Regions from separate parts of the Neobacillus sp. B24 genome, predicted to be linked through region 1. Evidence: a T-box and tRNA genes for the amino acid it is inferred to sense, from the RefSeq annotation. Region 1 holds a T-box; the other holds one or more tRNA genes.
The links. The T-box of region 1 lies ahead of tyrS (tyrosine--tRNA ligase). A T-box ahead of a tRNA ligase gene usually reads a tRNA of that ligase, here a tRNA-Tyr.

Region 1 (11,355 bases):
AAAGAGTTGCACTTACTAAATACCATGCTTGGCAAGCAGGTTGATGGCATTGTGTTTATGGGCGGGCATATCACTCCTGAACATGTAGAAGAATTTGAAAGGTCGCCGGTTCCAATTGTACTTGCCGGGTCAATCGAAGATTCCCATCAGATACCGTCTGTTAATATTGAGTATGAACAGGCAGCTTATGATTCCGTAAAAGAATTTATTGACAGGGGCCACAAGCATATCGCTTTTGTCATAAGCCCACTTTATGAACCGGATATCTCGATTAAAAAATTGAATGGTTATAAGCGTGCTTTAGCAGAGGCAAACATTCCATTAAATGAGGAACTTATTGTTGAAGGGGAATATACCTACGATTCCGGAATTGAAGCATTTGAAAAATTATTGGAAGCGTCTGTAAAACCAACAGCTATTTTTGTTGGTGCAGATGAAATGGCGCTTGGTGTTGTTCATGGAGCAGAAGATAAGGGTTACCGGATTCCAGAGGACTTTGAAGTGATTACTTCTGATAACACACGTTTGTCACTGATGGTACGGCCGCAGCTGACAACCATCGTGCAGCCTTTATATGACATTGGTGCCGTTGCGATGCGACTGTTAACGAAGTTAATGAATAAAGAAAAAGTGGCAGAACAGATTGTTGTCCTGCCGCATCGGATTGAACACCGCCAATCTACAAAAGAATAAAAGAAACGGCCAACCCTTTTTTACGGGTTGGCTGTTTTCCTTTTATATGGACTCACTTCGCTGATGATTACGGATCGGATATAACGCTTTATCAACGGTTAGCATATTCTTTTCAGTAATCTCCGGTTTTCTTGGTATGGGTGGGTAAATATTTTCCGGATCATCCCATTCCTGCGGCAGTTCGACCGGTGACTGCTTTTGCCACTGGCTAATCCAGTCGCTCGGCAAATGGCCATAACAATTTGCGTTTTCCGTCATCTCAAGCCAGATCAGTGCCCATGCCCTTGGGACAACTCGCCAAATATCATAACCGCCGCCCCCAACCGCAATCCATTTGCCGCCACAATACTTATGAGCCATCTCGTGGGCCAGTTTCGGAATTTCCCGATAAATCTTCATCGTGGCCGATAAATGGGTGAGCGGGTCATAATAATGCGAATCGGCACCGTTCTGCGTTAAAATCACATCGGGCTTAAAAAACTCCGCTACTTCTCTTAAGGCGTTTTTGTAAGCATAGAGCCATGATTCATCCTCGGTAAAGGCATCGACAGGTATATTAAAAGAATAACCATAGCCTGCTCCTTGGCCGCGCTCATTGATATTTCCTGTGCCAGGGAATAGATAGCGCCCGGTCTCATGAATCGAAAGAGTACATACATTTGGGTCATCGTAAAATGACCACTGCACGCCATCCCCATGGTGAGCATCTGTATCGATATATAATACCCGGGCATTATATTTTTCTTGTAGATATTTAATTGCTACAGAGCTATCGTTGTAAATACAAAAACCCGAAGCTTTGCCTCGGAAACCGTGATGCAATCCACCGCCCAGATGTAAGGCGTGAAGCGCTTTACCTGTCATCACTTGATCGACTGCTGTCAATGTGCCGCCCACCATCAAGGCACTGGCTTCGTGCATATTGGGGAAAATCGGGGTATCTTCCGTCCCCAGCCCATAATTCTCCGCAATTCCCTGCGGCAATAATCCTTGTCCTGCTTTTTTTACTGCATCAATATAGCTGGGGTCATGGATTAATGTCAATTCTTCCTCTGTGGCCATTCGGGGCGGAATAATCTGATAGTGATCCAAGGCATTGATTCGATTTAATAAATCGACGGTCAGTTTAAGCCGGAATTGATTAAACGGATGATGGCTGCTGAATTTGTAGTTCAACAAGTCTTCCGAGTAGATAAAGGCACAGCTGTCTTTCATATTGTCATCCCCGGAAGATTAGGCCATAAAACCTGATGACCAGCCTGTTTAAGGTCTTGAATTAGTCCGGTGGGATTCATCAGTTGAACCCGGAGGACGAGAATTTTGAATGCCTGATCCTGATTATCCGGGTAAACTAGCACACTAAGAATATTTGCATTCCGTTTGCGAATGATGTCCGCAACATGACTTAGCGCACCTGAAATATTCGGCACCCTTATTTCAATTTGGGATCCAGGCTGGTGGACACCTGTTAATTCAATCATTGTCCGTAATAAATCTGTTTCTGTAATAATACCCACTAGTTTTCTGTCATTTATGATTGGAATACAGCTGATTTTGTGTTCATAGAAAAGTGCTGCCGTCTCTTCAACAAAATCGAGAGGATGTCCAGTAATAACATCACGCTCCATTATTGTCTGCAGCGGCTTCTTTAAAATGTCAGGATGTTCATTTGCGTGAAAAATGGACGGGGTTGCTTCTCTTATTTTAGCAACCGTCACCAGTCCGACTAAATGCGAATCATGATTGATGACGGGAATATGGCGGATCTTCCTGATTTCCATTAAAGCCATTGCATCTGCAATTGTATCGGTTGGACTTAGTGTTGCCACATCCGTTTTCATGATTTCTTCCACAATCATTTGCAATCCCCTCGGTTCTAAAAAAATGTCTAGCTCAGCGCCTAGCCACTAAGGAAAGCTTTTAAGAAAATAGACTTCGCAGGAACAAGCTGGGCATGTTCCGAAGGCGCTTCCGCTTTTCTATTAATACATAAACCGGTTCATAAATCTTAGACGGTCAAATTTTTGGATTGACTCGGTATCAACGCGCTTACCAATTTTGGCCATAAGACAGTTGGCCGGGTGCGAGCAAATCTCGGGATCATCGGTTGCATACCATTCCAATCCCCCGGCATTCATCATTTTTTCCATGACTTTTCGATATTCCCAAACGTTTAATTTGGTCCCCTTTAAATCCCAATGCCAATAATACTCAGTTGTGATTATAAGGTAATCTTCCATGGCATCGTCCATCATGGACACAATCAGCAGGTTTTTCCCAACGGCGGAACCTCTGAACTTTGGGATCACCTCAATTGCTCCCAGCTCAATTAAATTATCCATTTTTCCCTCCGACCAACGTTCAAGCGGGTCTGGATAGAGAAAGGTAACATAGCCTACAATGGTATTTTGATGGCGGGCAATAATAATTCTTCCTTCCGCTAAATCGGCAATTCCAATCAGTGCTTGATGCTGCTGCATTGGCGGGCGGAAGGCAACGAGGTCTTCATGGAAATCATAGCTTGCCAGTTTATCTGGAGAAACAGGGCCCTCAATTAGTAGTTTCCCGTTAGGAGTCTTCAATTCCTTGGCATTATAGGTTTTTTTATGCTCCATTTGGTCACCCCTGGAAAAAATCTATAGTGGTATCAAATCTATTATACATGAATTTAGTCTGATTAAAGCGTTTTCACTAAATTTTCTTAAAATTCGCCTCACTATACAAGATTAATAGTTTTCTTCTAAAAATATATTTTTAAAATTGTGAATAGTTATTGTTTGTACTATAATAATCTTACAATACTGCAAAGGGGGAGATTGAATGAAAGTGGAAGCGTTACCAGTTGTGCAAGGGGAGCACAACCTAACGAATTACGAAGAGACTTACAAGAACTTTGACTGGAAAGAGACAGAAAAGGCTTTCTCTTGGAGTGAAACAGGTCTTGTCAACCTGGCATACGAAGCAATCGACCGCCATGTGAATACATTTCGAAAAAATAAGGTTGCCTTATATTATCGTGATGGATCGAGAAATGAAAAGTATACCTTCAAAGAAATGAAAGAACTGTCCAACAAAGCCGGGAATGTGTTAAAAAATTATGGTGATGTTGAAAAGGGTGACCGTGTCTTTATTTTTATGCCGCGTTCTCCTGAGCTTTACTTTACTGTTTTGGGGGCAATCAAGCTAGGGGCGATTGTTGGCCCGTTATTTGAAGCATTCATGGAAGGAGCCGTCAGGGACCGGTTACAAGACAGTGAAGCGAAAGTGTTAGTGACAACTCCTGAATTATTAGATCGAGTACCTGTTAAGGATCTTCCTGCGCTGAAAACTATTTTCCTTGTTGGAAAAAATGTCGAGGAACAAGGCACGTCCGTTAACTTTTTAGAAAAATTTGAAGCTGCAAGCAAAGAACTTAAGATTGAATGGGTGGAACGGACAGATGGATTGATTCTCCACTATACTTCTGGTTCCACCGGGAAGCCTAAAGGCGTTTTGCATGTACATAATGCAATGATTCAGCATTATCAAACAGCAAAATGGGTGCTTGATTTGAAAGAGGATGATGTATATTGGTGTACTGCTGACCCTGGCTGGGTGACGGGTACATCTTATGGCATTTTTGGTCCATGGCTAACCGGAACGTCCAATGTTATTATCGGCGGCCGCTTCAGTCCTGAAGCCTGGTACCAAATGATCGAAGATTTTGGCGTGACGGTTTGGTATAGTGCTCCAACCGCATTCCGGATGTTAATGGGCGCAGGAGACGAGCTAGTCAAAAAGTTTAATCTGAATAGCCTTCGCCACGTCTTAAGTGTCGGCGAGCCATTAAACCCTGAGGTTGTAAAATGGGGTGCAAAGGTATTTAACAAACGAATCCATGACAACTGGTGGATGACCGAAACTGGTGCACAATTAATCAGTAATTACCCATGTATGGAAATCAAGCCTGGCTCAATGGGCAAACCAATTCCAGGTGTTGTTGCAGCGATTGTCGATAACCAAGGCAATGAGCTTCCTCCATATCGAATGGGCAACCTGGCAATTAAAAAAGGCTGGCCATCGATGATGCATACAATCTGGAATAACCAGGAGAAATATGAATCTTACTTTATGCCTGGCGGTTGGTATGTATCAGGTGATTCGGCCTATATGGACGAAGACGGATACTTCTGGTTCCAAGGCCGTGTCGATGACGTCATTATGACGTCAGGCGAGCGTGTTGGACCGTTTGAAGTAGAAAGCAAGCTTGTGGAGCATCCAGCTGTTGCTGAAGCTGGCGTTATCGGAAAGCCGGACCCTGTCCGCGGGGAAATTATTAAGGCATTCGTGGCACTGCGTGATGGGTATGAGGCAACAGAAGAGTTGAAAGAAGAAATCAGACAGTTTGTCAAAAAAGGTCTTGCTGCTCATGCAGCACCACGTGAAATTGATTTCCGCGACAAGCTGCCAAAAACCCGCAGCGGTAAAATCATGCGCCGTGTGTTAAAGGCATGGGAATTGAACCTGCCGACCGGTGATTTATCTACAATGGAAGACTAATATTTAGTGGGAGTGGGAACACCCAAATCGTGTTTATTGCGGTTTGGGTGTTTTTTTATGATGATGAAGTTGAATTCACGCGTTTGTGTTCTTGAGGACAGTATCGCTTGAAAAACCAGAGGAAGCGGCCTCAATGAGCTTTATAGAGGACAGTTCCGGGTGAAAAATTAAGGGAAGTGTCTTCTATCGACCTTATAGAGGACACTTTTGGTTTAAAAATAGGCGGAACTGTCCTTAATGGGCCTGATAGAGGACAGTTTTTGCTCAAAAATCAATGAAAATGTCTTCAATCAACTTATTGGAGCAGTAGAAGGCGGATTTCGCTGCATCGACTACGCCAATGAGCCTTATTGGAGCAGTAGAAGGCGGATTTCGCTGCATCGACTACACCAATGAGCTTTATTGGAGCAGTAGAAGGCGGATTTCGCTGCATCGACTACGCCAATGAGCTTTATTGGAGCAGTGGAAGGTGGATTTCGCTGCATCGACTACGCCAATGGTCCTTATTGGAGCAGTAGAGTAAGGAAAACCCAGCGTCCACTACGCCAATCCTCCATAAAAAAAGGCTTTGGAAACTCCTTTCCAAAGCCATAATCCACAAAAATTAGTATTTAATTAACGTATACTTCTTTTTCCCTCGTCTAATAATTGTAAACTGTCCTTCGATGCGATCGGAATCCTGCAATACATAAGTTGAATCAGTGACTTTCTCACCATTTACCGTCACGGCACCATTCGTAATATCCTCACGGGCTTGGCGCTTCGATGGAGAAATTTTTGCCGCTACTAGCAGCTCAACCAAATCTGTTTCTCCTTGAGCCTCATATGAAGGGACATCCTTAAAGCCCTGTTTGATTTCAGCAGCAGATAAACTGCGGACATCCCCGCTAAATAACGCCTGTGAAATCTTGATAGCCTGCTGCAGTGCTTCCTCGCCATGAATCAAACGAGTCATCTCCTCAGCCAGCGCTTTTTGCGCCTTGCGCAGATGCGGCTCTTCCTGAACACTTCCTTCTAATCCCTCTATTTCCTCATGTGAAAGGAATGTAAATAGTTTTAAGTATTTTACCACATCGGCATCTGCTGTGTTAATCCAAAACTGGTAGAACTCATATGGAGTTGTCTTTTCTGGATCAAGCCATATAGCCCCGCCTTCCGATTTACCGAACTTTGTTCCATCGGATTTCGTTACAAGCGGAATCGTCATCCCAAACGCTTTTGTCTCTTCCTCGTGCATTTTCCGAATCAATTCAAGGCCAGAGGTAATATTTCCCCATTGGTCGCTGCCGCCAATTTGCATTTTACAGTTATGGTGATCATATAAGTGATTGAAATCCATTGCTTGTAAAATTGTGTAGGTAAACTCGGTAAACGATATTCCTGTTTCAAGCCGGGATGCAATCGTGTCCTTGGCGAGCAGGTAGTTAACACCGATATGCTTGCCGATGTCACGCAAGAACGCTATCACGCTCATCGAGTTGGTCCAATCATAGTTATTAACCATTATAGCGCCATTTTCACCTTCAAAATCAAAAATCGCTTCTAATTGTCTTTTAATCCCCTCGGCATTTTTCAGAACATCTTCAATTGTCAGCAGCTTGCGTTCCTCACTTTTTCCGCTTGGGTCACCAATCATTCCTGTTGCGCCGCCAACTAATACAATCGGGCGATGTCCATGCTGCTGGAATCTCCTTAATGTCAGAAATGGCACTAAATGGCCGATGTGGAGACTGTCAGCAGTTGGATCTGTTCCGCAGTATAAGGAGATTTTTTCGTTATCTAAAAGGTTTTTTAACCCTTCTTCATCTGTTTGCTGATAAATAATACCTCGCCATTTCAAATCCTCTAATAAATTCATTTTCAAAACCTCCAATAAAAAATAAAAACGCCCCTGCAAATTGCAGGGACGTAATACATACGCGGTACCACCCAGCTTGAGGATAACTCCTCCAACTTGATAAAAATAACGGTTTCAACCGGTCTCCGCTACTCATTTTTCGCAGAGAAAGCTCGAGGATGTAATTCATTCTTCTATATGTGACAGCTTGCACCGGACGCTGCCTCTCTTCATAACAGGGATAGAAGAACTACAATTGGTTCCCTTCAAAGCTTTTAAGAAATTTAATTTAATAATATTTCTATCATATATTAAGACTAAAGTCAAACGCCAAATGGAAAATTTAGAAAATTGTAGAACGTTGTCAATTTTCACCGCTTCCATATGCTATAATTGTAGGTGATTTTATAAGAGGTGATGCTATGAATGAAAAATGGCAAGATTGGCTGGAAAAAGCCAAATCCGTCTTAAATTTAATTACCCATAAACGAACTGTAAAAGGAGCCCGAATTACCTATTCAGTTGTGTGGAATTTATTTCTCCTTGTTTTAACAGTTTTCATTTTGGGAGGCGCCTTTGCATCAGGGGTTGGTGCAGGTTATTTTGCTTCCTTGGTTAAAGACGAACCGGTCCGTTCCTACAATAGCATGAAAAAGGATATTTATAATTATACAGAGACTTCGGAATTATATTTTGCTAATGATGTTTATTTAGGAAAACTCAGGACAGATTTGGAACGGGAAGAAGTGAAGCTTGACCAGGTATCGGATAACCTTATTAATGCAGTAGTCGCTACCGAGGATGAATACTTTTATCAGCATAAAGGGGTTGTTCCAAAAGCAGTATTCCGTGCTCTTTTTCAGGAAGTAACCAACGCCTCGGTTCAATCGGGCGGCAGTACCTTGACCCAGCAATTAATTAAGAACCAAATCCTCACCAATGAGGTTTCGTTTCAGCGAAAGGCAAACGAAATTTTACTGGCGCTTCGCTTGGAGAAATTCTTCGATAAAAAGGAAATCCTCGAAGCATATTTAAATGTTTCAACCTTTGGACGAAACGCTTCTGGACGGAACATTGCTGGAGTCCAAGCAGCTGCCAAAGGGATCTTTGGAAAAACAGCAGCGGAACTTTCACTGCCGCAGGCTGCTTTCATTGCAGGTTTGCCGCAAAGTCCATTCGGTTATACACCATTTACAAGAGATGGACAAGTGAAAACGAACCTTGAGCCTGGTATCACCCGGATGAAAACAGTGCTTAAACGGATGTTTGATGGCGGGTATATTAATGAAACACAATATCAAGAGGGATTAGCCTATGATATTACCAAGGATTTTACGAAGCCGACTGCCAATCCGCTTGATAACTATCCATGGCTTACATTTGAAGTCGAAAAGCGGGCCATCGATGTTCTCACGACAGTATTAGCGAAGAATGATGGCTATTCTGAAAAAGACTTGAAAGAGGATGAAAGTCTTTTTTATAAGTATAAAGGATTAGCCAGTCAAAATTTGCGCCAAAACGGGTATCAAATTCATACAACGATTGATAAAGAAATATACGATGTCCATCAAGTGGTAAAGGATAATTACCGGAATTATGGACCGGAAAAACCGGAGCAAAAGAAAGACCCGGATACTGGTGAAATGATTACGGTGAAGGAGCCTGTCGAGGTTGGTGCCGAACTGATTGAAAATAAAACCGGTAGGATCATCAGCTTTGTTGGTGGAAGGGATTACAACAAACAGCAGCTGAACCATGCAACGAGCGCAGTACGCTCGAATGCTTCCACTATGAAGCCGCTGCTTGTTTATGGTCCAGCGATTGAACTGGGGAAAGCTTCACCAGGTACTCCACTGCCAAACGTAGCATTGAATTTTATTCCGGGTAGAGCAAAGCCATGGCCCCAAAACTATGATTTCCGCTACAGCGGGTTGGTTTCCGCACGATATGCGCTTGCGAAGTCGTATAACGTGCCGGCGGTTAAGTTATACTCGGAAATCATTGATCAAAAACCGGCGAAATATCTTGAGAAAATGGGGTTCACCTCACTTCGGAAAGATGATTACACAACCTTGGCCGCTGCGCTTGGTTCTTTGGCAAACGGCGTCACGGTAGAGGAAAATACTAACGCCTTTGCAACCTATGCCAATGGCGGAAAATTTATCGATGCGTACATGATTGAAAAAATTGTTGATAGTAACGGCAAAATCGTCTACCAGCATGAGGTTAAGCCGGTAGACGTGTTCAAACCGCAAACAGCTTATTTGACCCTTGATATGATGCGGGATGTCATCAATTCGGGAACAGCTGCCGGAATCAAGAGCAGACTTGCTTTTAGCTCTGATTGGGCCGGTAAAACCGGTACAGGAAATGATTATAAGGATTCATGGTTCGTGGCAATGAACCCGAATGTAACTCTCGGAATCTGGACAGGATATGATACACCGAAATCACTGAAGATCTCCGGGATGTCCTACAGTCAACGGACAAATAATCTCTGGGCAGAGTTAATGAATGCAGCCTATAAAATTAAGCCGGATTTAGTTGCTCCAAAAGAGAGTTTTGCGATGCCAGAGGGCATCGTCAAGCGCAGTTATTGTGCGGTATCGGGAATGCTTCCATCCGCTGCCTGCACAAAGGCTGGATTAGTTGAAAGTGACTATTTTAATATAAAAGATGTACCGACTAAGGTAGATGACAGCTTAATTGAAGGATCATATGTAAGTATTGGGGACAAACGATATCTGGCACTGGATTCAACCCCAAAAGAATTTACCCAACCGGGAATGATCTTAAATCCTGACTTTGTCGAAAGATTGGTAGGGAAGGATTTTAAAAATATTAGCCAGTTGATTCCGAATCGGGAACGTTGGGGGAAAATTCTTGTCTCTAGTTCCAAGATGAGCGATAACGGCAAGAACCCGGATGGTGTAAGTTTAACAGTATCAGGAAATACACTAACTTGGTCAGCCTCCCCTGATAAGGATGTCGTAGGTTACCGTGTCTACCAAGGGAGTCTCATTTCAAACAAAGTAGCAAGCATTACCGCCGGCTCCAGTTTGGCGTATAATGCGATAAACGGAACTTATTATGTTACGGCAGTCGACATTGCCGGGAAAGAATCTGCTCCATCCAACATTGTTGAGGTAGGGACTGGGTCTGAGGCTGTAATACCGCAATAAAAGAGTAACCGCACCGAAATTTTACGGTGCGGTTATTTTTTTATTAACAAAAGAAAAACCTCGGAAACAAGTTTCCGAGGTTTTTGTAACGATTATCTTGAGTAGAACTCAACGATGAATGTTTCGTTAATTTCAGCAGGTAATTCAGAACGCTCAGGTAAGCGAGTGAAAGTACCTTCTAATTTGTCAGCATCGAAAGTTAAATAATCAGGTACGAAGTTATTTACTTCGATTGCTTCTTTGATAACATCAAGGTTGCGTGACTTTTCACGAACGCTGATTGTTTGGCCAGGAAGTACACGGTATGATGGGATATCTACGCGAGACCCATTCACTAAAATGTGACCGTGGTTAACTAACTGACGTGCTGCACGACGAGTGCGAGCAAGACCTAAACGGTAAACAAGGTTGTCAAGGCGAGATTCAAGAAGAATCATGAAGTTTTCGCCGTGAACGCCGCTCATTTTGCCTGCTTTAACGAACAGGTTACGGAATTGGCGCTCGTTAACGCCATACATATGACGAAGCTTTTGCTTCTCTTGCAATTGCAATCCGTATTCAGAAAGCTTTTTGCGTTGGTTTGGACCATGTGGTCCTGGAGCGTAAGGACGCTTTTCTAATTCTTTACCTGTGCCGCTTAGAGAGATTCCAAGACGACGGGATAATTTCCAGCTTGGGCCGGTATAACGAGCCATGAAAGACTCCTCCTCTATTGTTTTTATTTTGTAAAATAAAAACCGCAGGAACATCCATTATAGCCATTTCGTTTTCATGCACCATCGCCCTAGCAGCAGAGGGTTACTCGATGCACCATCGCAAGAGTTACTTGTGAGGAACAAAATGAACGTATTAAAGTTGTCCACGTAGGCTGCAATATTTTACACAAAAAGTATTATATAATTTTTATACCTATTTAGTCAAGAATGTTTTTTGAATAAGAAATTGTGTAGCGATAAATATTAATTAATTTCAACTTTTATCTTCCAATTATACCCTAAATATAACTATAATTAGGATGTAATGTATATTTTTTGTAATGAGATGATTGATGCATATTAGGTGGAGATGACATGAATGTTGATGAGAAAGAACTTCGATTTCAAC
Region 2 (11,355 bases), 770 kb from region 1:
GATGTGAAAGCCCACGGCTCAACCGTGGAGGGTCATTGGAAACTGGGGGACTTGAGTGCAGAAGAGGAAAGCGGAATTCCACGTGTAGCGGTGAAATGCGTAGAGATGTGGAGGAACACCAGTGGCGAAGGCGGCTTTCTGGTCTGTAACTGACGCTGAGGCGCGAAAGCGTGGGGAGCAAACAGGATTAGATACCCTGGTAGTCCACGCCGTAAACGATGAGTGCTAAGTGTTAGGGGGTTTCCGCCCCTTAGTGCTGCAGCTAACGCATTAAGCACTCCGCCTGGGGAGTACGGCCGCAAGGCTGAAACTCAAAGGAATTGACGGGGGCCCGCACAAGCGGTGGAGCATGTGGTTTAATTCGAAGCAACGCGAAGAACCTTACCAGGTCTTGACATCCTCTGACACTCCTAGAGATAGGACTTTCCCCTTCGGGGGACAGAGTGACAGGTGGTGCATGGTTGTCGTCAGCTCGTGTCGTGAGATGTTGGGTTAAGTCCCGCAACGAGCGCAACCCTTGATCTTAGTTGCCAGCATTTAGTTGGGCACTCTAAGGTGACTGCCGGTGACAAACCGGAGGAAGGTGGGGATGACGTCAAATCATCATGCCCCTTATGACCTGGGCTACACACGTGCTACAATGGATGGTACAAAGGGCTGCAAAACCGCGAGGTTGAGCCAATCCCATAAAACCATTCTCAGTTCGGATTGCAGGCTGCAACTCGCCTGCATGAAGCCGGAATCGCTAGTAATCGCGGATCAGCATGCCGCGGTGAATACGTTCCCGGGCCTTGTACACACCGCCCGTCACACCACGAGAGTTTGTAACACCCGAAGTCGGTGGGGTAACCGTAAGGAGCCAGCCGCCTAAGGTGGGACAGATGATTGGGGTGAAGTCGTAACAAGGTAGCCGTATCGGAAGGTGCGGCTGGATCACCTCCTTTCTAAGGAATAGTTAGTCCTTACGGACTAATAAAACGTTGATTGTTTTCTGTTTGTTTAGTTTTGAGGGAATTATTCTCTCGAAACTTTTTTGTTCCTTGAAAACTAGATAATCGTAAGAAGAAGTAACCAAGTAAAAACCGAGTGATCGCCATTTTAGTTTTTCTCTCTAATGAATGTTAGAGTAAAACCTTTTAGGTTAAGTTAGAAAGGGCGCACGGTGGATGCCTTGGCACTAGGAGCCGATGAAGGACGGGACTAACACCGATATGCTTCGGGGAGCTGTAAGTAAGCTTTGATCCGGAGATTTCCGAATGGGGGAACCCACTGCTCGTAATGGAGCAGTATCTTTACCTGAATACATAGGGTATGGAAGGCAGACCCGGGGAACTGAAACATCTAAGTACCCGGAGGAAGAGAAAGCAAACGCGATTCCCTGAGTAGCGGCGAGCGAAACGGGAACAGCCCAAACCGAAAGGCTTGCCTTTCGGGGTTGTAGGACACTCAACATGGAGTTACAAAGGAACGGGGTAAATGAAGCGGCCTGGAAAGGCCAGCCGTAGAAGGTAAAAGCCCTGTAGTTGAAACTTCGTTCCCTCCTGAGTGGATCCTGAGTACGGCCGGACACGTGAAATCCGGTCGGAAGCAGGGAGGACCATCTCCCAAGGCTAAATACTCCCTAGTGACCGATAGTGAACCAGTACCGTGAGGGAAAGGTGAAAAGCACCCCGGAAGGGGAGTGAAATAGTACCTGAAACCGTGTGCCTACAAGTAGTCAAAGCCCATTCATGGGTAATGGCGTGCCTTTTGTAGAATGAACCGGCGAGTTACGATTACATGCGAGGTTAAGTTGAAAAGACGGAGCCGCAGCGAAAGCGAGTCTGAATAGGGCGTCATAGTATGTAGTCGTAGACCCGAAACCAGGTGATCTACCCATGTCCAGGGTGAAGTCCAGGTAACACTGGATGGAGGCCCGAACCCACGCACGTTGAAAAGTGCGGGGATGAGGTGTGGGTAGCGGAGAAATTCCAATCGAACTTGGAGATAGCTGGTTCTCTCCGAAATAGCTTTAGGGCTAGCCTCACGTAGTAAGAGTCTTGGAGGTAGAGCACTGTTTGGACTAGGGGCCCTCATCGGGTTACCGAATTCAGACAAACTCCGAATGCCAATGACTTATCCGTGGGAGTCAGACTGCGAGTGATAAGATCCGTAGTCAAAAGGGAAACAGCCCAGACCACCAGCTAAGGTCCCAAAGTATACGTTAAGTGGAAAAGGATGTGGAGTTGCTTAGACAACCAGGATGTTGGCTTAGAAGCAGCCACCATTTAAAGAGTGCGTAATAGCTCACTGGTCGAGTGACTCTGCGCCGAAAATGTACCGGGGCTAAACGTATCACCGAAGCTGTGGGTGGACACCGTCTGGTGTCCGCGGTAGGAGAGCGTTCTAAGGGCGTTGAAGCTAGACCGTAAGGACTGGTGGAGCGCTTAGAAGTGAGAATGCCGGTATGAGTAGCGAAAGACGGGTGAGAATCCCGTCCACCGTATGCCTAAGGTTTCCTGAGGAAGGCTCGTCCGCTCAGGGTTAGTCGGGACCTAAGCCGAGGCCGAAAGGCGTAGGCGATGGACAACAGGTTGATATTCCTGTACCACCTCTTTATCGTTTGAGTGATGGGGGGACGCAGGAGGATAGGGTAAGCGCGCTGCTGGTTATGCGCGTGTAAGCAGTTAGGCTGAGAAGTAGGAAAATCCGCTTCTCGCAAAGGCTGAGCTGTGATGCCGAGGGAAATATAGTACCGAAGTTCCTGATTCCACACTGCCAAGAAAAGCCTCTAGCGATGATATTAGGTGCCCGTACCGCAAACCGACACAGATAGGCGGGGAGAGAATCCTAAGGTGAGCGAGAGAACTCTCGTTAAGGAACTCGGCAAAATGACCCCGTAACTTCGGGAGAAGGGGTGCTCATTACGGTGAATAGCTGTGATGAGCCGCAGTGAATAGGCCCAGGCGACTGTTTAGCAAAAACACAGGTCTCTGCGAAGCCGCAAGGCGAAGTATAGGGGCTGACGCCTGCCCGGTGCTGGAAGGTTAAGAGGAGGGGTTAGCGTAAGCGAAGCTCTGAATCGAAGCCCCAGTAAACGGCGGCCGTAACTATAACGGTCCTAAGGTAGCGAAATTCCTTGTCGGGTAAGTTCCGACCCGCACGAAAGGCGTAACGATCTGGGCACTGTCTCAACGAGAGACTCGGTGAAATTATAGTACCTGTGAAGATGCAGGTTACCCGCGACAGGACGGAAAGACCCCGTGGAGCTTTACTGTAGCCTGATATTGAATTTTGGTACAGCTTGTACAGGATAGGTAGGAGCCTGAGAAGCCGGAGCGCCAGCTTCGGTGGAGGCGTCGGTGGGATACTACCCTGGCTGTATTGAAATTCTAACCCGCACCCCTGATCGGGGTGGGAGACAGTGTCAGGTGGGCAGTTTGACTGGGGCGGTCGCCTCCCAAAGAGTAACGGAGGCGCCCAAAGGTTCCCTCAGAATGGTTGGAAATCATTCGTAGAGTGTAAAGGCACAAGGGAGCTTGACTGCGAGACCTACAAGTCGAGCAGGGACGAAAGTCGGGCTTAGTGATCCGGTGGTTCCGCATGGAAGGGCCATCGCTCAACGGATAAAAGCTACCCCGGGGATAACAGGCTTATCTCCCCCAAGAGTCCACATCGACGGGGAGGTTTGGCACCTCGATGTCGGCTCATCGCATCCTGGGGCTGTAGTCGGTCCCAAGGGTTGGGCTGTTCGCCCATTAAAGCGGTACGCGAGCTGGGTTCAGAACGTCGTGAGACAGTTCGGTCCCTATCCGTCGTGGGCGCAGGAAATTTGAGAGGAGCTGTCCTTAGTACGAGAGGACCGGGATGGACGCACCGCTGGTGTACCAGTTGTCTTGCCAAAGGCATCGCTGGGTAGCTATGTGCGGACGGGATAAGTGCTGAAAGCATCTAAGCATGAAGCCCCCCTCAAGATGAGATTTCCCATAGCGTCAAGCTAGTAAGATCCCTGAAAGATGATCAGGTTGATAGGTCAGAGGTGGAAGCGTGGTGACATGTGGAGCTGACTGATACTAATCGATCGAGGACTTAACCAAATAGAAAAGCGGAGGCGACTGTCCAACTCGACAGACGTTGGAGGGCCGGCACGGCAAATCCCGATTTTGGATTTGTTGGGACGGACCGAATCGGCCGAGAAGTTAGGAGCCGAAGCTAGACAAGTCATAATGATTATTCGGTTTACGAATACTTCTTCTGCATTATCTAGTTTTGAGGGAATGAAACCTCTAATTAATTTAATATTTGCGGGTGTGGCGGAATCGGCAGACGCGCTAGATTCAGGTTCTAGTGGTAGTAATACCGTATGGGTTCAAGTCCCTTCACCCGCATCAATTTGATATTGCGGAAGTAGTTCAGTGGTAGAACACCACCTTGCCAAGGTGGGGGTCGCGGGTTCGAATCCCGTCTTCCGCTCCATATTTGCCGGGGTGGCGGAACTGGCAGACGCACAGGACTTAAAATCCTGCGGTAGGTGACTACCGTACCGGTTCGATTCCGGTCCTCGGCACCATTTCTCTAACGAGAAATAACTCAGCATTTATTATATTTGGCGGTGTAGCTCAGCTGGCTAGAGCGTACGGTTCATACCCGTAAGGTCGGGGGTTCGATCCCCTCCGCCGCTACCAACTTTATAAGTTGTAAATTGGAGGAATACCCAAGTCCGGCTGAAGGGATCGGTCTTGAAAACCGACAGGCGGGTTAAACCGCGCGGGGGTTCGAATCCCTCTTCCTCCGTATTTCTTTTATGCTAAAAACTGGTGGGGTAGCGAAGTGGCTAAACGCGGCGGACTGTAAATCCGCTCCCTCTGGGTTCGGCGGTTCGAATCCGTCCCCCACCACCATTTAGGGGCATAGTTTAAAGGTAGAACTAAGGTCTCCAAAACCTTCAGTGTGGGTTCGATTCCTACTGCCCCTGTCCTAACATATACGTCTTTCTCATCAATGAGAAAGGCGTTTTTGTTGTTTTTGGTAGATCACTATTCTTTACAAACCTTATCCTAGAAATACCACCCCTTTTGCTGTCCTATAAAGTGTTCATAAGACACTAAAGCCCGTATATTCTAGTTCGTGTCGCACTCTATAAGGCGTTCATAGCCTGATTTTACCAGTACCACTAGAAAATCAAGATCTACGGTGAAAATAAAGGCTGTATTTACCCATACCAATAGAAAATCCAGTTCCGCGGTAAAAATAGAGGCGTGATTTTACCCGTACCAATAGAAAATCCAGCTCTACGGTAAAAATAAAGGCCTGATTTTACCCGTACCAACAGAAAATCCAGGTCTGCGGTAAAAAAGAAGACATGATTTTACCTGGACCAATAGAAAATCCAGGTCTGCGGTAAAAAAGAAGGCCTGATTTTACCCGTACCAATAGAAAATCCAGCTCTACGGTAAAAATAAAGGCCTGATTTTACCCGTACCAATAGAAAATCCAGGTCCGCGGTAAAAAAGAAGGCCTGATTTTACCCGTACTAACAGAAAATCCAGGTCTGCGGTAAAAAAGAAGGCATGATTTTACCCGTACCAATAGAAAATCCAGCTCTACGGTAAAAATAAAGGCATGATTTTACCCGTACCAACAGAAAATCTAGGCCCACGGTAAAAAAGAAGGCCTGATTTTACCCGTACCAATAGAAAATCCAGCTCTACGGTAAAAATAAAGGCCTGATTTTACCCGTACCAACAGAAAATCTAGGCCCACGGTAAAAAAGAAGGCCTGATTTTAGCCGTACCAATCAAAAACAAAGCCCACGGTAAAAATGATGATGGGACACGTTGTCACTGATATTCCACCTCGTAGAGTTCAATAAAGCATTTATATGACGCATAGCACCACATAATCCATCCTGACGCGCACTATGAAGCAGCCATAAGACGCAAAGCCCAGGATATACCACCTCGATGCGCTTTATGAAGCGTTCATAAGACGAGTAGCCTTGGATATCCCCCTTCAACACGCTCTATGAAGCACTCATAAGACGCGCAGCCCCTCGATACTCCATCCATCCCGACGCGCTCTATGAAGAGTTCATAAGATGCGTAACCTCAAATTTTCCCCCTCAATACGCTCTATTCATTTCCAAAGGAACAAATCTAAAAGAAATCCATAAGATAGAGTAAGTGTGCTTGTACCTTATTATGAAAAGGGGAAGACCATTGCTTTATTTAAAAGAAACCTACACGATCCACCCGAATACCGAAAACGAATGCAGTGAGTTTTTTAAAGAATATTATGTTCCGGTGCATTTGAAAAATGGAGCAATACTGATCGGGTGCTGGCTGACAGGTCAAAAAAATGAGTTCATTATTATTTGGGCGTATCCAAGTTATCAGGAATACGAGAGTATTACCAAGAGAGTCTTACAAGATCAAATGTACCAACAAATGAAAGAACAGTTACAAAAAGTGGCCAAGCATTTTTTAGATAAAAAAACAGAAGAATTACATTCATTGGGAGCAATTGTGCCCGCTAAACAGCAAGTCTCAGTCAGTGGCTATATCACAAATGAGAACGAGGAAACCTTATTGGTTAAAACCTACTGGAGAGATGATACATGGGAACTGCCTGGCGGTGGGGTGGATGAGGGAGAAACCTTAGACAGGGCATTGTATCGGGAGATTTTTGAGGAGACTGGTATAGTGGTAAAGTTAATTGGTGTAACAGGTGTTTATTCAAATGGAAATACCATTTCAATTGTCTTCCGAGGGAAATGTATCGGCGGAAACCTGACAACGTCTAACGAAACCAAAGAAGTTCAATTTGTTAAACTTAATCCTACAAATGTGTCACACTATATCAAACGAGGAAAGTTTGTTCCGCGAGTATTAGATGGTATGAATGGAATGTATGCACCATATGAATCATTTAAAATCCGTCCCTATGAACTTATAGAACGTTTCCAAGGGAAATAAACACAAATTTCATGAAAACCCCCAGTTAGGTGAAACTAAGAAAAAACGTTGGGGGGAGTCTTCTTGCCTGAACTGCCGGAAATGGAAAATTATAAATTGCTGTTGAATCAAAAAATTGCTGGCCGCTCGGTCACGGATATTCAAATTAACCGGGAAAAATCAGTTAATTTGAATCCCGAGCTATTTAGAAAAACAGTACTTCATCAAAATATTATCAATATTAACAGACGAGGAAAGCATTTATTGTTTCAGCTTCAAAATGGTCATGTGCTGTTGCTGCATTTAATGTTAGGCGGCTGGATGTACTATGGCACTGAGGAAGACAAACCAAAACGAACGATTCAGGTTCAGCTTTCCTTTGGTAATGAGCATCTTTATTTTATAGGCTTGCGGCTGGGTTATCTTCATCTTTATCGGAATGTAGAAGCAGAAGAGAAACTGGGTCACCTGGGGCCAGAGCCATTACAACGTGATTTTACCGAGGGTGATTTTTTAAAAAGAATATCTGCAAAGCACGGAAGGTTAAAAACCGCTCTTCTTGACCAAGATTTTATTGCCGGAATCGGAAATTGCTACTCGGCAGAAATATGCTTCCATGCTGGCATACTGCCAACAAAAGACATTGATGACTTAAGTGAAAATGATCGTCTCCTACTGTATCAATCCATAAAACAAGTTCTGCCTGATGCCATTAGTTATGGAGGCTATATGGAAAATCCGCTTTTTAAAGGGGATAACAAAACAGGCGGCTTTTATCCAGTACGCAAAGTATACGATCGTGAAGGGGAAAGCTGTAAAAGGTGCGGGGCAACAATTGTTATGGAGACAATTTCCTCTAGGAAAACCTACTATTGTCCAAACTGTCAAAAGTAAAAAGGAATCTCGTCTAATGAGGCGAGGTTTCTTTTTAAAATGAATTTTCAGAATTAATAGTTTATTATTTTGTCAAAATTTATTGTTTCCGATTTTGTACATATGTAATATACTATATACAAATAAGTATAGCACATTTAATGATATGTAACATATTTATTGTGTTAAAGGGGGTGTCAATCATTAAACTTAGTAAGCGTCAGGATGAAATCCTCCAGATTGTAAAACAAAATGGACCAATAACCGGGAAAGAAATTGCCGAGAAACTTTCGGTGACGAGGGCTGCGTTAAGGCCGGACCTTGCCATTTTGACAATGTCGGGCAATTTAGATGCCAGGCCTCGTGTGGGATATTTTTTTAATGATAAATTGGCAGTGAAACAGAAGGCTAAAAAGTTTATCCAGCAAAAAGTGTACGACTTTAAGGCACACCCAATTGTTGTAGAAAAGTCAACATCTGTCTATAACGCCATTGTTCAATTATTCCTGGAAGACGTAGGAACACTTTATGCTGTTGATTCGGAAGGCCGTCTTGCAGGGGTGATTTCAAGAAAAGATTTGCTAAGAGCAGCAATGGGAAACAAAAATCTTCAAGAACTTCCGGTTAGTGTCATCATGACAAGAATGCCGAATATTATCACGATTCACCCTAATGAAACCCTGCTGGAAGCAGCAAAAAAAATGATTACCTATCATATTGATTCCTTACCTGTCGTCAAGGAGACGGAGGACCAAGGCAATACATATTTGCTGTTGGGACGGATCACAAAAACAACAATCACGCGTGCATATGTAGAATTTATGGATGAGAACTCAATCTAAAGGGAGTTGCTGCGATTTTGGTACAGAAAGAAGTCGTCTATGTGGTTTCCGATTCAGTCGGCGAAACCGCCGAGTTTGTTGTAAAAGCTGTTGCCACACAATTTAATGGCGGGCAGGTAGACATTCGTCGAAATTCCTATGTGGATGATATTGAGGATATAGAAGATGTCATTATTTTAGCCAAGCGGGAACAATCCATTATTGCCTATACCATCGTTATCCCGGCTTTAAAGGAATATCTTGACATGCGCGCTGAAGAAGAGGGAATTATGGCAATCGATTTGCTCAGTCCGTTAATGAATGCCTTTACGGCCAGGTTTAACAAGCAGCCGCATCACCGTCCAGGTCTGATGAGAAAATTGGACGAGGAATATTTTCGAAAAATCGAAGCGATTGAATTTGCTGTTAAATACGATGACGGCCGCGACCCTCGCGGGATAACAAAGGCCGACATTGTTTTAATTGGCGTTTCACGGACCTCTAAGACACCGCTGTCGATGTATCTAGCGCATAAGCGTTTTAAAGTGGCCAATGTTCCACTCGTTCCGGAAGTGCCTCCACCGGATGAATTGTTTAAAATTCCGAGGAAAAATTGCATCGGGTTAATCATTTCACCAGATAAGTTGAATGAAATCCGCAAAGAGCGTCTAAAGGCTTTAGGATTGGCTTCGCAAGCAAGCTATGCTAGTTTTCAAAGGATCCTGGATGAATTGGATTATGCAGAAAAAATCATGAAACGGGTAGGCTGTCCAGTGATTGATGTCTCCAATAAAGCAGTCGAAGAGACGGCTGGCTTAATTCTAGATGTGTTGAAAAAAGAGAGGAGCTTTTAAAACCATGGAGAAATTCGTATATTTATTTCATGAAGGCAACGGCAATATGAAAGAATTATTAGGCGGAAAGGGAGCAAATCTCGCAGAAATGACAAGGATTGGGCTGCCGGTTCCTTATGGTTTTACGATTACGACTCAAGCTTGTAATGCGTACTATGAATCTGGCAAAACAATTCCAAGTTTAGTAGAAAACCAGACGCTTGAAGCGCTTGCCAAGTTAGAAGAAAAGATGGGTAAAAAGCTAGGGGACCCACAAAATCCATTATTGGTATCTGTTCGTTCGGGCTCCGTTTTTTCTATGCCTGGTATGATGGATACGATTCTAAACCTAGGCATGAATGATGAAACCGTTGTCGGGTTGGCTCGATTAACGAATAACGCCCGGTTTGCATTCGATTCCTACCGTCGGTTTATTCAAATGTTTAGCAATGTTGTGCTGGAAATTGATACGTTCTACTTCGAGCAATTTTTAGAAGAAACTCGCGAGCATAAGGGATATTCCTCTGATCCTGAAATGACAGCAGAAGACTGGCAGGAAGTGATTGCTGGTTATAAAGGAATCGTCAAAAAGCATACGAGGAAGGACTTCCCACAGGATCCAAAAGAACAGCTTTTCCTTGCGATTAACGCCGTATTTAACTCATGGAATAACCAGCGTGCGATTGTCTACCGCCGCCTGAATAAAATTCCGGACCATTTGGGAACAGCAGTGAATGTCCAAAGCATGGTTTTTGGCAACATGGGTGATGATTCCGGTACTGGTGTTGCGTTTACAAGAAATCCGTCCACTGGGGAGCATGTCCTATACGGGGAGTATTTAATTAATGCACAAGGAGAAGATGTTGTTGCAGGTATTCGGACACCACAGCCAATTGCTGCGCTTAAGGAAGAGATGCCGGGTGTATTCCAGCAATTTTCCGATACTTGCAAGCGCCTTGAAGGGCATTACAAAGAAATGCAGGACATCGAGTTTACCGTTGAGCGCGGCAAGCTGTTCATTCTGCAAACCCGTAACGGTAAGCGCACGGCTCAAGCAGCAATTCGCATTGCTGTTGAGATGGTGAAGGAAGGTATTATTGATAAAAAGACAGCGCTTATGCGTGTTGATCCAGACCAGTTGAATCAGCTGCTCCATCGCCGGATTGATGAAAAGGCTGAAAAAAGAGTGATTGCTAAAGGGCTCCCGGCCTCACCTGGTGCCGCAACCGGTCAAGTTGTATTTGAAGCAGATGAGGCCGAGCAGCTTGGCAATGAAGGTAAAAAGGTTATTCTTGTTTCGCCTGAAACAACACCAGATGATATTCACGGCATGGTCGCTTCCCAAGCAATCTTAACCAGCAGAGGCGGCATGACAAGCCACGCTGCCGTTGTTGCCCGCGGGATGGGAAAAGCCTGCATTTGCGGCTGTGAAGCGATGAAGATTGATATGAAGGCGAAACAATTTACCGTTGGCGATATTGTGGTGAAATATGGTGATATTATCACAATTGATGGTGCAACCGGTGAAATCATGCTTGGCGAAATTCCGATGATTGACCCGGAACTTTCTGATGAGTTCCAGCAGCTGCTTGCCTGGGCCGACCAAGAACGGAAAATCGGCGTCCGTGCCAATGCTGATAATCCGGAAGATGCCAAGAAATCCTTTGAATTTGGTGCAGGCGGCATCGGGTTGTGCCGGACCGAGCATATGTTCATGGATCTTAAGCGAATTCCAATTGTCCAAAAAATGATACTAGCAGAAAGCTATAGTGAAAGGATGGAAGCACTCCAGCAGCTTCTGCCGATGCAGCAAGGTGACTTTGAAGGCATCTTTGAAGCGATGCAAGGGCTGCCAGTAACAATTCGTTTGCTTGACCCGCCGCTTCACGAGTTCCT

Region 2: it encodes a tRNA-Tyr, which carries the amino acid that the T-box ahead of tyrS (tyrosine--tRNA ligase) is inferred to sense. The anticodon was not compared.

The regions. Positions count from the first base shown of each region.
Region 1 is NZ_AP035777.1:4,339,537-4,350,891, reverse strand. Features, by position in the region: gene ccpA (catabolite control protein A) at 1-693, shown strand, start outside; gene ACZ43M_RS21600 (acetoin utilization protein AcuC) at 736-1,908, opposite strand; gene ACZ43M_RS21595 (acetoin utilization AcuB family protein) at 1,905-2,552, opposite strand; gene ACZ43M_RS21590 (GNAT family N-acetyltransferase) at 2,676-3,308, opposite strand; gene acsA (acetate--CoA ligase) at 3,514-5,232, shown strand; gene tyrS (tyrosine--tRNA ligase) at 5,837-7,090, opposite strand; T-box leader at 7,132-7,348, opposite strand; gene ACZ43M_RS21575 (transglycosylase domain-containing protein) at 7,492-10,251, shown strand; gene rpsD (30S ribosomal protein S4) at 10,344-10,946, opposite strand; gene ACZ43M_RS21565 (sensor domain-containing diguanylate cyclase) at 11,322-11,355, shown strand, end outside.
Region 2 is NZ_AP035777.1:3,567,916-3,579,270, reverse strand. Features, by position in the region: rRNA gene ACZ43M_RS17525 (16S ribosomal RNA) at 1-944, shown strand, start outside; rRNA gene ACZ43M_RS17520 (23S ribosomal RNA) at 1,140-4,076, shown strand; tRNA gene ACZ43M_RS17515 (tRNA-Leu) at 4,284-4,367, shown strand; tRNA gene ACZ43M_RS17510 (tRNA-Gly) at 4,381-4,455, shown strand; tRNA gene ACZ43M_RS17505 (tRNA-Leu) at 4,461-4,549, shown strand; tRNA gene ACZ43M_RS17500 (tRNA-Met) at 4,588-4,664, shown strand; tRNA gene ACZ43M_RS17495 (tRNA-Ser) at 4,684-4,773, shown strand; tRNA gene ACZ43M_RS17490 (tRNA-Tyr) at 4,796-4,880, shown strand; tRNA gene ACZ43M_RS17485 (tRNA-Trp) at 4,884-4,954, shown strand; gene ACZ43M_RS17480 (NUDIX domain-containing protein) at 6,198-6,953, shown strand; gene mutM (DNA-formamidopyrimidine glycosylase) at 7,017-7,826, shown strand; gene ACZ43M_RS17470 (helix-turn-helix transcriptional regulator) at 7,967-8,647, shown strand; gene ACZ43M_RS17465 (pyruvate, water dikinase regulatory protein) at 8,665-9,480, shown strand; gene ppdK (pyruvate, phosphate dikinase) at 9,485-11,355, shown strand, end outside.